One region of the Streptomyces sp. NPDC055013 genome, then DNA from elsewhere that is predicted to be linked to it. Evidence: riboswitches for the same ligand, from Rfam matches in the RefSeq annotation. Region 1 holds a riboswitch; the other holds the start of a gene.
The links. Region 1 has a riboswitch for cyclic di-AMP ahead of ACWGDB_RS29890 (transglycosylase family protein). Riboswitches for the same ligand answer to the same signal wherever they lie in the genome.
Positions count from the first base shown of each region.

Region 2: another riboswitch for cyclic di-AMP. It lies ahead of ACWGDB_RS04670 (M23 family metallopeptidase); the one in region 1 lies ahead of ACWGDB_RS29890 (transglycosylase family protein).

Region 1 is NZ_JBSGVW010000029.1:52,392-56,597, reverse strand. Features, by position in the region: gene eno (phosphopyruvate hydratase) at 1-829, opposite strand, end outside; gene ACWGDB_RS29890 (transglycosylase family protein) at 1,147-1,830, opposite strand; cyclic di-AMP (ydaO/yuaA leader) riboswitch at 1,834-2,032, opposite strand; gene ACWGDB_RS29885 (transglycosylase family protein) at 2,239-3,267, opposite strand; gene ACWGDB_RS29880 (cytochrome P450 family protein) at 3,435-4,206, opposite strand, start outside.
Region 2 is NZ_JBSGVW010000003.1:10,604-14,809, forward strand. Features, by position in the region: gene ACWGDB_RS04665 (aldo/keto reductase) at 1-539, opposite strand, end outside; gene ACWGDB_RS04670 (M23 family metallopeptidase) at 749-1,774, opposite strand; cyclic di-AMP (ydaO/yuaA leader) riboswitch at 1,786-1,943, opposite strand; gene ACWGDB_RS04675 (PP2C family protein-serine/threonine phosphatase) at 2,190-3,275, opposite strand; tRNA gene ACWGDB_RS04680 (tRNA-Met) at 3,397-3,470, opposite strand; gene ACWGDB_RS04685 (dihydrofolate reductase family protein) at 3,569-4,206, opposite strand, start outside.

The sequences.
Region 1 (4,206 bases):
ACGCGTCGACGAGCTCCGCGTAGTACTCGGTCATCTCGGCGGCCGAGCGGTCCTTGCCCTCGAAGGTGTAGACGCCGTCCTTGTAGAACTCGGACGCGGCGACGTCGAGCGCGAGGGCGATCTGCTCGCCGGGGGTGTAGCCGGCCTCCTTGATCGCCTCCAGGATGAGGTCGAGGGCCTCGCGGTTGGAACCGAGGTTCGGGGCGAAGCCGCCCTCGTCGCCGAGGCCGGTGGCCAGACCCTTGCTCTTCAGGACCTTCTTCAGCGTGTGGTAGACCTCGGCGCCCCAGCGCAGGGCCTCGGAGAAGGACTCCGCGCCGATCGGGGCGATCATGAACTCCTGGATGTCCACGTTGGAGTCGGCGTGCGAGCCGCCGTTCAGGATGTTCATCATCGGCACCGGCAGCAGGTGCGCGTTGGGGCCGCCCAGGTAGCGGAACAGCGGGAGGTCGCTGGCCTCGGAGGCGGCGTGGGCGACGGCGAGCGAGACGCCGAGGATGGCGTTGGCGCCGAGGGAGCCCTTGTTGTCGGTGGCGTCCAGGTCGAACATCGCCTGGTCGATCAGGCGCTGCTCGGTGGCGTCGTAGCCGACGAGCTCCGGGCCGATCTGCTCGATGACGGCGAGGACGGCCTTCTCCACGCCCTTGCCGAGGTAGCGGTTCGAGTCACCGTCGCGGAGCTCGATGGCCTCGAAGGCGCCCGTCGAAGCGCCGGACGGAACGGCGGCACGACCCGTGCTGCCGTCGTCGAGGCCGACCTCGACCTCGACCGTGGGATTGCCTCGGGAGTCCAGGATTTCCCGGGCTACGACGACGTCGATGGACGGCACGAGTATCTCCTTCTTGGGATGTGAAGCACTGTGTCGCTGGTGGTGCGGGGCTGTGAGCCTTGCGACTAGAGCCTAACCGCCCCGGGGACATCGGCAGCCGACCGACCGTCCCGTGGACAGGACCGAACCGTACCCATTGTTCCCTACCGGAACAAAGGGTGGGTGACCAACAGGGAAAGAAAAAGCCCCGCCCCGGTGCGTACGGGGGAACACGCACCGGAGCGGGGAGCCCGTGGGGGACGGGGGTGACCCTCACGAGGTCTTCAATATGAGTTCCACGGATGTGAGGGCCCTGTGGTTCAGCTGGTGGCCGCGTATTACTTCAGGTGCAGCTGCTGACCCGGGTAGATCAGGTCGGCGTCCTCGACGATGTCCTTGTTCAGCTGGAAGAGCTTCTCCCAGCCGCCCTTGACCTTCTTCTCCGCGGCGATCGAGCTGAGGGTGTCACCCGTGGCGACCTTGTACTCGCCGTCGCCCTTCTTGACCTTCTTGCCGGTCGGGGTGGTGACGGTCTTGGTCGACTTCTTCTCGGCCGCCGGACGCTCGGCGGAGCGGGAGGCCGGCTGCTCCTCGGTGGCGCGGGGGGCGGACTCGGTGCTCTGCGAGGAGCCGGAGCCGCTGTACGCGGCGCTCGACAGGCCGGTGCCGCAGTGCGGCCAGGCGCCCTTGCCCTGGCCCGCGAGGACCTTCTCGGCGATCTCGATCTGCTGGGCCTTGGTGGCCTTGTCGGCGGTGGCGGCGTACGCCGTGCCGCCGTACGCGGCCCAGGTGGAGGCGGAGAACTGCAGACCGCCGTAGTAGCCGTTGCCGGTGTTGATGGACCAGTTGCCGCCGGCCTCGCACTGGGCGACGGCGTCCCACTCGGAGGCGGTGGCGGCGGAGGCGCTGCCGGCCGCCATCAGCGGGGCGGCGACGGCGGCGGCGCCGGTGACGCCGACGACGGCTATGGCGCGAGCGGCCTTGGACGGACGACGGTGCTTGCCCTTGCTGGAAAACAGCATGGTGGATCCCCTCACCGACGCCTGCGAGGTGAGCTGTCGGGTTCGGGCCGGTTGAGTTGCCCGGCCGCGCTCGTCTGCCTTTCGGCTCGCGTTGCGCGGCTTCACCCCGAGCCGGCTCCGGCGTGCGGCCCCGAAGGGCCTCAACTGCCGGACCCGGCACTTACCTTGGGTCCCCCGCTCCTGCCTACGGCGCTTGACGCGACGACTGTTCCCGTGCGGCCGCTGGCAGGATTCGGCGTTGCGGCAGCCGGGGCTCGCGGTGACGAGCGATCACGACCGTAGACACCCGATTCCCGGAATTACAAAGACGATCAGGGCTTCTGAGATCTATCTCTCACTGCATTCAAAACGGACATTCAGGTGCGAAAGGTGACGCGAACTCCCGCTGCTTTTCGCCCCGTTCGGCCCTTATTCGACGGGGACGTCCAGGGTCTGACCGGGGGCGATGTCGTTCGCATCGCCGCCGATGGCGCCCTCGTTCGCGTCGTACAGCGCCCGCCACCCGCCGTCGAGGTCAAGGGAGTCGGCGATGGAGGCCAGAGTGTCGCCGGCGCGGACCTTGTACGAGGCATGGCGGCCGGAGGTCCCGGCGGCCGGGTCGGCGGCCTCACTCTCGTCGGCACTGGACCCACGGTGACGACCCGCGCCGGCGTCCTCGCCGGTGAACGCACTGGTGTCGACGAGGCTCCAGGCGCCCACATCTTGCACCCAGTTGTCCTGATTGTCCCCGTCCGAGGTCTCCACGGGAGAGCTGTCGGGCGACTGCGAGGCCTTGCCGTCAGGTGACGCGTCAGGCTTCGCCGAGCTGTCCGCCTTGGACGACGAGGAAGGGGAGGAAGAGGGAGAAGAGGATGAATCCCGGGGCGATTCGGACGAAGCGCTGGGGGATTCACTCGACGAGCTCGACGGGCCGTCGGTCGCGTCCGACGAGTTCGAGGAACCCGAAGGGTCAGACGAATTGGACGAACTCGACGAGTCGGACGAATCGAGCAAGCCGGAGGATCCGGACACCTCGGAGGGCGAGTCGTCCTCCACTCCGGTGTCGAGGTCGACCAAACCGTTCTTCGGGGTGAGCCCGTTGAGCACCGCACAGGTACCCCAGGGCTTGGTTCCCTGGTCGGCGAGGAGGGCCTGCGCCACGGCGATCTGCTGGGAGCGGCTCGCCAGGTCGGGGCGCGGGGCGTAGTCGAGGCCGCCGTACTGCTCCCAGTCGTCCTGGGTCAGCTGCAGGCCGCCGTAGCGCCCGTTGCCCTCGTCCGTGCTCCAGGAGCCGCCGCTCTCGCACTCGGCCACCTTGTCCCACACGCTGCCGTCGGCTGCGCCGGCGCTCGTGGCGCCGAGCAGCGGGATGGCGATGGCGGACCCGGTCACTCCGGCCGCGACGAGGAGAGCCGGGGCCTGACGGGGGCGACGGTGACGACCGTTCCCGGAGAGCATGCGGGGACCTTTCACGAGGCAGCAGTGACCGCGGCGCATGAAACCTCGACGCCGTCGTTGATCCGTGAACGTATAGGCAGACGATCACTTGTCACAAGTTAATGCCGCGTAGATCACGTGAAGATCACAAAATTGAGCGCGTGTCACGTTTGACTGGGTGGACGCACTCACTCAACTGGTGTGAAATCCACCGGAAGTGTACGCAGCCCGCGCATGATGAGACCTCCGCGCCACCTCAACTCCCCCGGATCCACGGCGAGTCGGAGATCCGGGAGACGGGTGAGGAGCGTGGCGAGAGCCGTCTGGCCCTCCAGTCGGGCCAGCGGGGCGCCGAGGCAGTAGTGGATGCCGTGGCCGTAGCCGAGGTGCTGGTTGTCGCGGCGACCGAGGTCGAGGACGTCGGGGTCGGCGAACCGCTCCGGGTCACGGTCGGCGGCGGCCAGGACGACGAGAACGGGGTCGCCGGCCGCGATGTCCTGCCCGCCGATGGTGAGCGGCTCGGTGGCGAAACGCCAGGTGGCGAGCTCGACGGGGCCGTCGTAGCGCAGGAGTTCCTCCACACCGGTTTCGAGGAGGCCGGTCTCCTCGGCGGCGAGGGACGTCTGCAGGCGGGCGCGTTGCTCGGGGTGGGTGAGCAGCGCGTAGACGCCGTTGCCGATCAGATTCACGGTCGTCTCAAAACCGGCAAAAAGGAGGATGAAGGCCATCGCAGCGGCCTCGTTCTCGGTGAGGTGCTCTCCGTGGTCGGAGGCCCGGATGAGACCGGAGATGAGGTCCTCACCGGGCGTGGGTTCCTCGGGCAGGGCTTCCCGCTTGCGGTGGATGAGGTCGGCCAGATAGCCGCGCATCTTCTTCACCGACCGTGCGACACCGCCGCGAGGGCCGCCCTGGTGGCGGATCATCATGCCCGCCCAGTCCCGGAAGTCGTCCTGGTCCTCG
Region 2 (4,206 bases), on a different contig from region 1:
AGGGCGACGTAGCGGGCCAGGCCTTCGCGGTCGGAGAAGGCGAGGGACGCCTCCAGCCGCTTCGCCGAGATGTTGGACGCGGCGATGTGCCGCACCTTGCCCGCCTTCACCAGCTCGTCCAGCGCGCCGACGATCTCCTCGACCGGCACTTCCGGCTTGTCGAAGTGGGTGTAGTAGAGGTCGATGTGGTCGGTGCCGAGGCGGCGCAGTGAGGCGTCCGCGGCCGCCTTGATGTTGGCGGCGGTGAGGCCCTGGAAGTCGGGGTGCTGGCTGACCTTCGTGGCGATCACGACGTCCGCCCGGTTGCCGCGCGCCTTCAACCAGTTGCCGATGACGGTCTCGGACTCGCCACCCACGTTGCCCTCGACCCACGCCGAGTACGAGTCGGCCGTGTCGATGAAGTTGCCGCCCGCTTCGGTGTACGCGTCGAGGACGGCGAAGGACCGGGGCTCGTCGGCGGTCCAGCCAAAGACGTTGCCACCGAGGCAGAGCGGGAAGACCTCGAGGTCGGAGGAGCCGAGCTTGCGCAGAGAAGTCATGCTCGACACCAACGTCCGTCACGGAGGCCGATCTTCCGGGAGGGTCGCAAAGTTCCCGTAAACAAGCGAACCCCGGCGCTCCGGATACCGGCAGCCCTGACGTCGGGGGGACGCCGTCAGGACTGCCGGGGATCAGGACAGGATCGCCGGGGAACAGGTGTGGACGGACTTCAGCTGGGAACTTCAGTTAGGGATGAGGCAGGGACGCCTCAGGGCGTGAGGCCCTTGCCGCGCAGCCACGCCAGCGGGTCGATGCCGCTGGAGCTGCCGCCGGGGTGCACCTCGAGGTGCAGGTGGGCACCGGTCACGTTGCCCGTGGCGCCCACGCGGCCGATGACGTCGCCGGTGTTGACCTTCTGGCCGACGCTCACGCTGATCGAGGACTGGTGCGCGAACCAGACCTCGGTGCCGTCGTCGAGGGTGAGCTCGGTCTTGTAGCCGTACGAGCCGTCCCAGCCGGCGAACGTGATCGTGCCGCTGTGCACGGCCTTGATCAGCGTGCCCGAGGGCGCGGCGAAGTCGAGGCCCGTGTGGTAGCCGGAGGACCAGTAGGCGCCGGCCTGCCCGAAGGTCGAGGTGAGGGTGTACGAGGAGGTCGGCAGCGTGTACTGCTTGGCCAGCTCGGCGAGGCGCTCGGCCTCGGCCTTCTGGCGGGCCTCCTCCTCGGCCTTGGCCTTCGCGGCGGCGGCCTTGGCCTTGGCTTCCTTCTCCGCCTTGGCGGCCGCGTCGGCGGCCTCCTTCTCGGCGGCGGCGACCGCGGCTGCGGCGGCCTTGCTGTCGATCTGGTCCTGCTGGTACTCGGCCTGCGCGATGATCCGGCTCCGCAGCGCCTCACCGGCGTCGGAACCGCCCTGCGCGGTCTCGTCGTAGGTCTCGCCCATGGTGCTGAGGGCGGTGGCCGCGTCCTCGGCGGGCTCGGAGGAGTCGTCCGAGATCAGGGGCAGGTCCGGCATGGTGATGGCGACCGGCGGCTTGCCGCTGTTCGCGCTGGCCATGCCGCCCGCGCCGACGGCGGCTATGACACCGACGCCGAGAACCGTGGAGCTGCGGGCGAGTCCCCCGCCGCGCTGCTTGGAGACGCGATGCCTGCCGCGAACGGGACGAAGGGACTCCGCGGTGGGGTTCCACTCCTCGAACGGGCCCTCGTCGGTGCGGTTGCGGTCGTAGCCGAAGGTGTCGGTGCTGCGCTGACTCGGCACGAACGGGGCTTGCGGGGCAGGCCGGTTGGACGCCACGTGGGCGTACTCCTTTCCTTCCTTCTCGCCTACCGGGTTAGCTGACGGGTTCGGAGCAGGAAGGTCTCCTACGCGCGTATACCGCCCGTGAGTTCACGGTGGTAGTTGCGCGATTCACCCCAAGGTGGTGGTTCCCCGGTTCCCTTTCGAGATTCGGCGCGTGCGCACGGAGCCGCCTCTTGTGACGGCTGGGACGACCGCGCTGCGTTATCGAACGTTAATAGACGCGGGGTGCGGATTCCAAGCTGTTCCACTTGATCATTAACGATTTTCGCCTGGACTTACGGGTCATGAGCGGCCTAAATCGGGCGAGTTGGCCAGAGCTCGGGCGTCACACAGGTGTTGACGGTGTGTCAGTTGTTATGCGGAGGGGGGTCGGCCGGTCACATCCGGTGACAAGGATCAAGGAACGGCATCACGGCCGTCGTACGGCGATGAGGGCCATGTCGTCCGCCATCCCGCCCCCGGAGTGCCGCCGCACCTCCGCCGCGAGGACGCCGAGGATGGCGGCCGGCTCGCGACGGGCGTTGGCCCGACCCGCCAGTCCCGCCTCGGGGTCGTAGAACCGGTCGTCGTCGTCCCGTGCCTCGCTCAGGCCGTCGGTGTACAGGAGCAGCGTGGCCCCGCTCGGGCAGTCGGCCTCCTGAGCCCGGTCGGGCCAGACACCCAGCTCTCGCATGCCGAGCGGCAGCGCGGGCTCGGCGGCGGGCAGCGCGCGCACGGTGCCGTCGGCGTACAGCAACAGAGGCGACGGATGCCCGCGGTTCACAAGGCGCACGATCCCGCTGCCGTGCGGCAGCTCGGCGAGTACGGCGGTGGTGAACCCCTCGGCGGACTCGGCCCACTCGCGCCGGTCGCGCTCGCGCACCAGTGCCCGCTCCAGGCGCTGTGCGACCGCCTCCAGCGTGGCCTCCTGCTCGGCGGCCTCCCGGAAGGCCCCGATGACCACGGCCACCGCGCCCACCGCCCCGATGCCCTTGCCGCGCACGTCCCCGACGACGACCCGCAGGCCGTGCGGGCTGTCCTGCACGGCGTACAGGTCGCCGCCGATGGAGGCGCCCTCCTGGGCGGCCTCGTACCGTGCGGCGATCCGGAAGCCGCCGATCTGCTCGGCCGGTTCGGGCAGTACGGCGCGCTGGGCGGCCTCGGCGATCTCGCGGGCGGAGGCGAGGCGTTCGTCGCTGCGGCGGACGAGGACGTTGATGAGAACGGCGAGGACGGAGACGGTGACCACGGTGACCAGCTCCGTGATCACCTCCGCCTTGGGAAGGCCGCCGCGCAGGATGCGCAGCACGAACAGTGCGGCAACGGCCACGACGCCCGTGATGACCGTGCCGCGCTGGGAGTACAGCGGGGCCGCGACCAGGGGTGCGGCGGTGAAGAAGGGGGCGCCGGTGAAGTCCGTGGGCGTGACGAAGTCGTACACGCCACCGGCCGCGATCAGCAGGGCGGGGAGCAGCCGGACGAACCGGCGTGCGTACGAGATCCGCCGTTGCTCCACCTCACCAGGGTTCCCGAAACGGGGGCGCGGGGCGAGTGGTGAGGGCCGACCGGACGAGCGCGGACGTCGAGCGGAAAAGGCTCAGGGCCGGAACTGATCAGTTCCGGCCCTGAGTCATCAGTAGCGGGGACAGGATTTGAACCTGCGACCTCTGGGTTATGAGCCCAGCGAGCTACCGAGCTGCTCCACCCCGCGGCGATGACTCAATAGTACGCCATCCGCAGGACAAGATGCACACGCGTTTCCCCGGCCCCGCCCTGACCAGTGTTTTCCGCACCCGTCGGGCGGGGCGGTCAGGACAGCAGATGGCTGTTCGGAGCCTTGGCCTGCCCCTCGTACTCCGGCAGGACCACGACATCCACCCCTTCCCCGGCCAGCAGCCCGCTCCCGTCGGCCCCCGCCACGAACGTGTCCGGCTCCCGCCAGGCCGTCACCACCCGCCGCACCCCCGCATCGAGGATCAGCCGCGCGCAGGGCACCGGACGGGACGCCCGACGCGTACAGGGCTCCAGACTCGTGTACACCGTGGCGGACGTCACCCGCGGATCCCCGGCCGCGATCTTCGCCAGCGCGGCCTCCTCCGCGTGCACCACGGGATCACCGCCCTCCCGCGAGTACCCCCGCGCCAGCTCCGTGCCGTCGGCCGCCACCACGACCGCCCCGACGCTGAAGGCCGTCCCCGACGGCGGGCACTGCGCCGCCAGCTCGCAGGCCAACGCCAGCCACTTCCGGTCCGCGGCGGACGGCAGGACACCCGCACCGGGCGCCGTGGGCTCGTAGCGCATCAGCACGACGTCCTCGATCCGCCGCGTCTCGACCAGCCGCAGCCGGCCGCCCTGATACCCGCCCGGCCCGAACAGCCGCGGCGCGTCCGGGTCCCCCACGAACAGCGGCGCCAGCACCAGCTGCACCTCGTCCGCCAGCCCCTGCT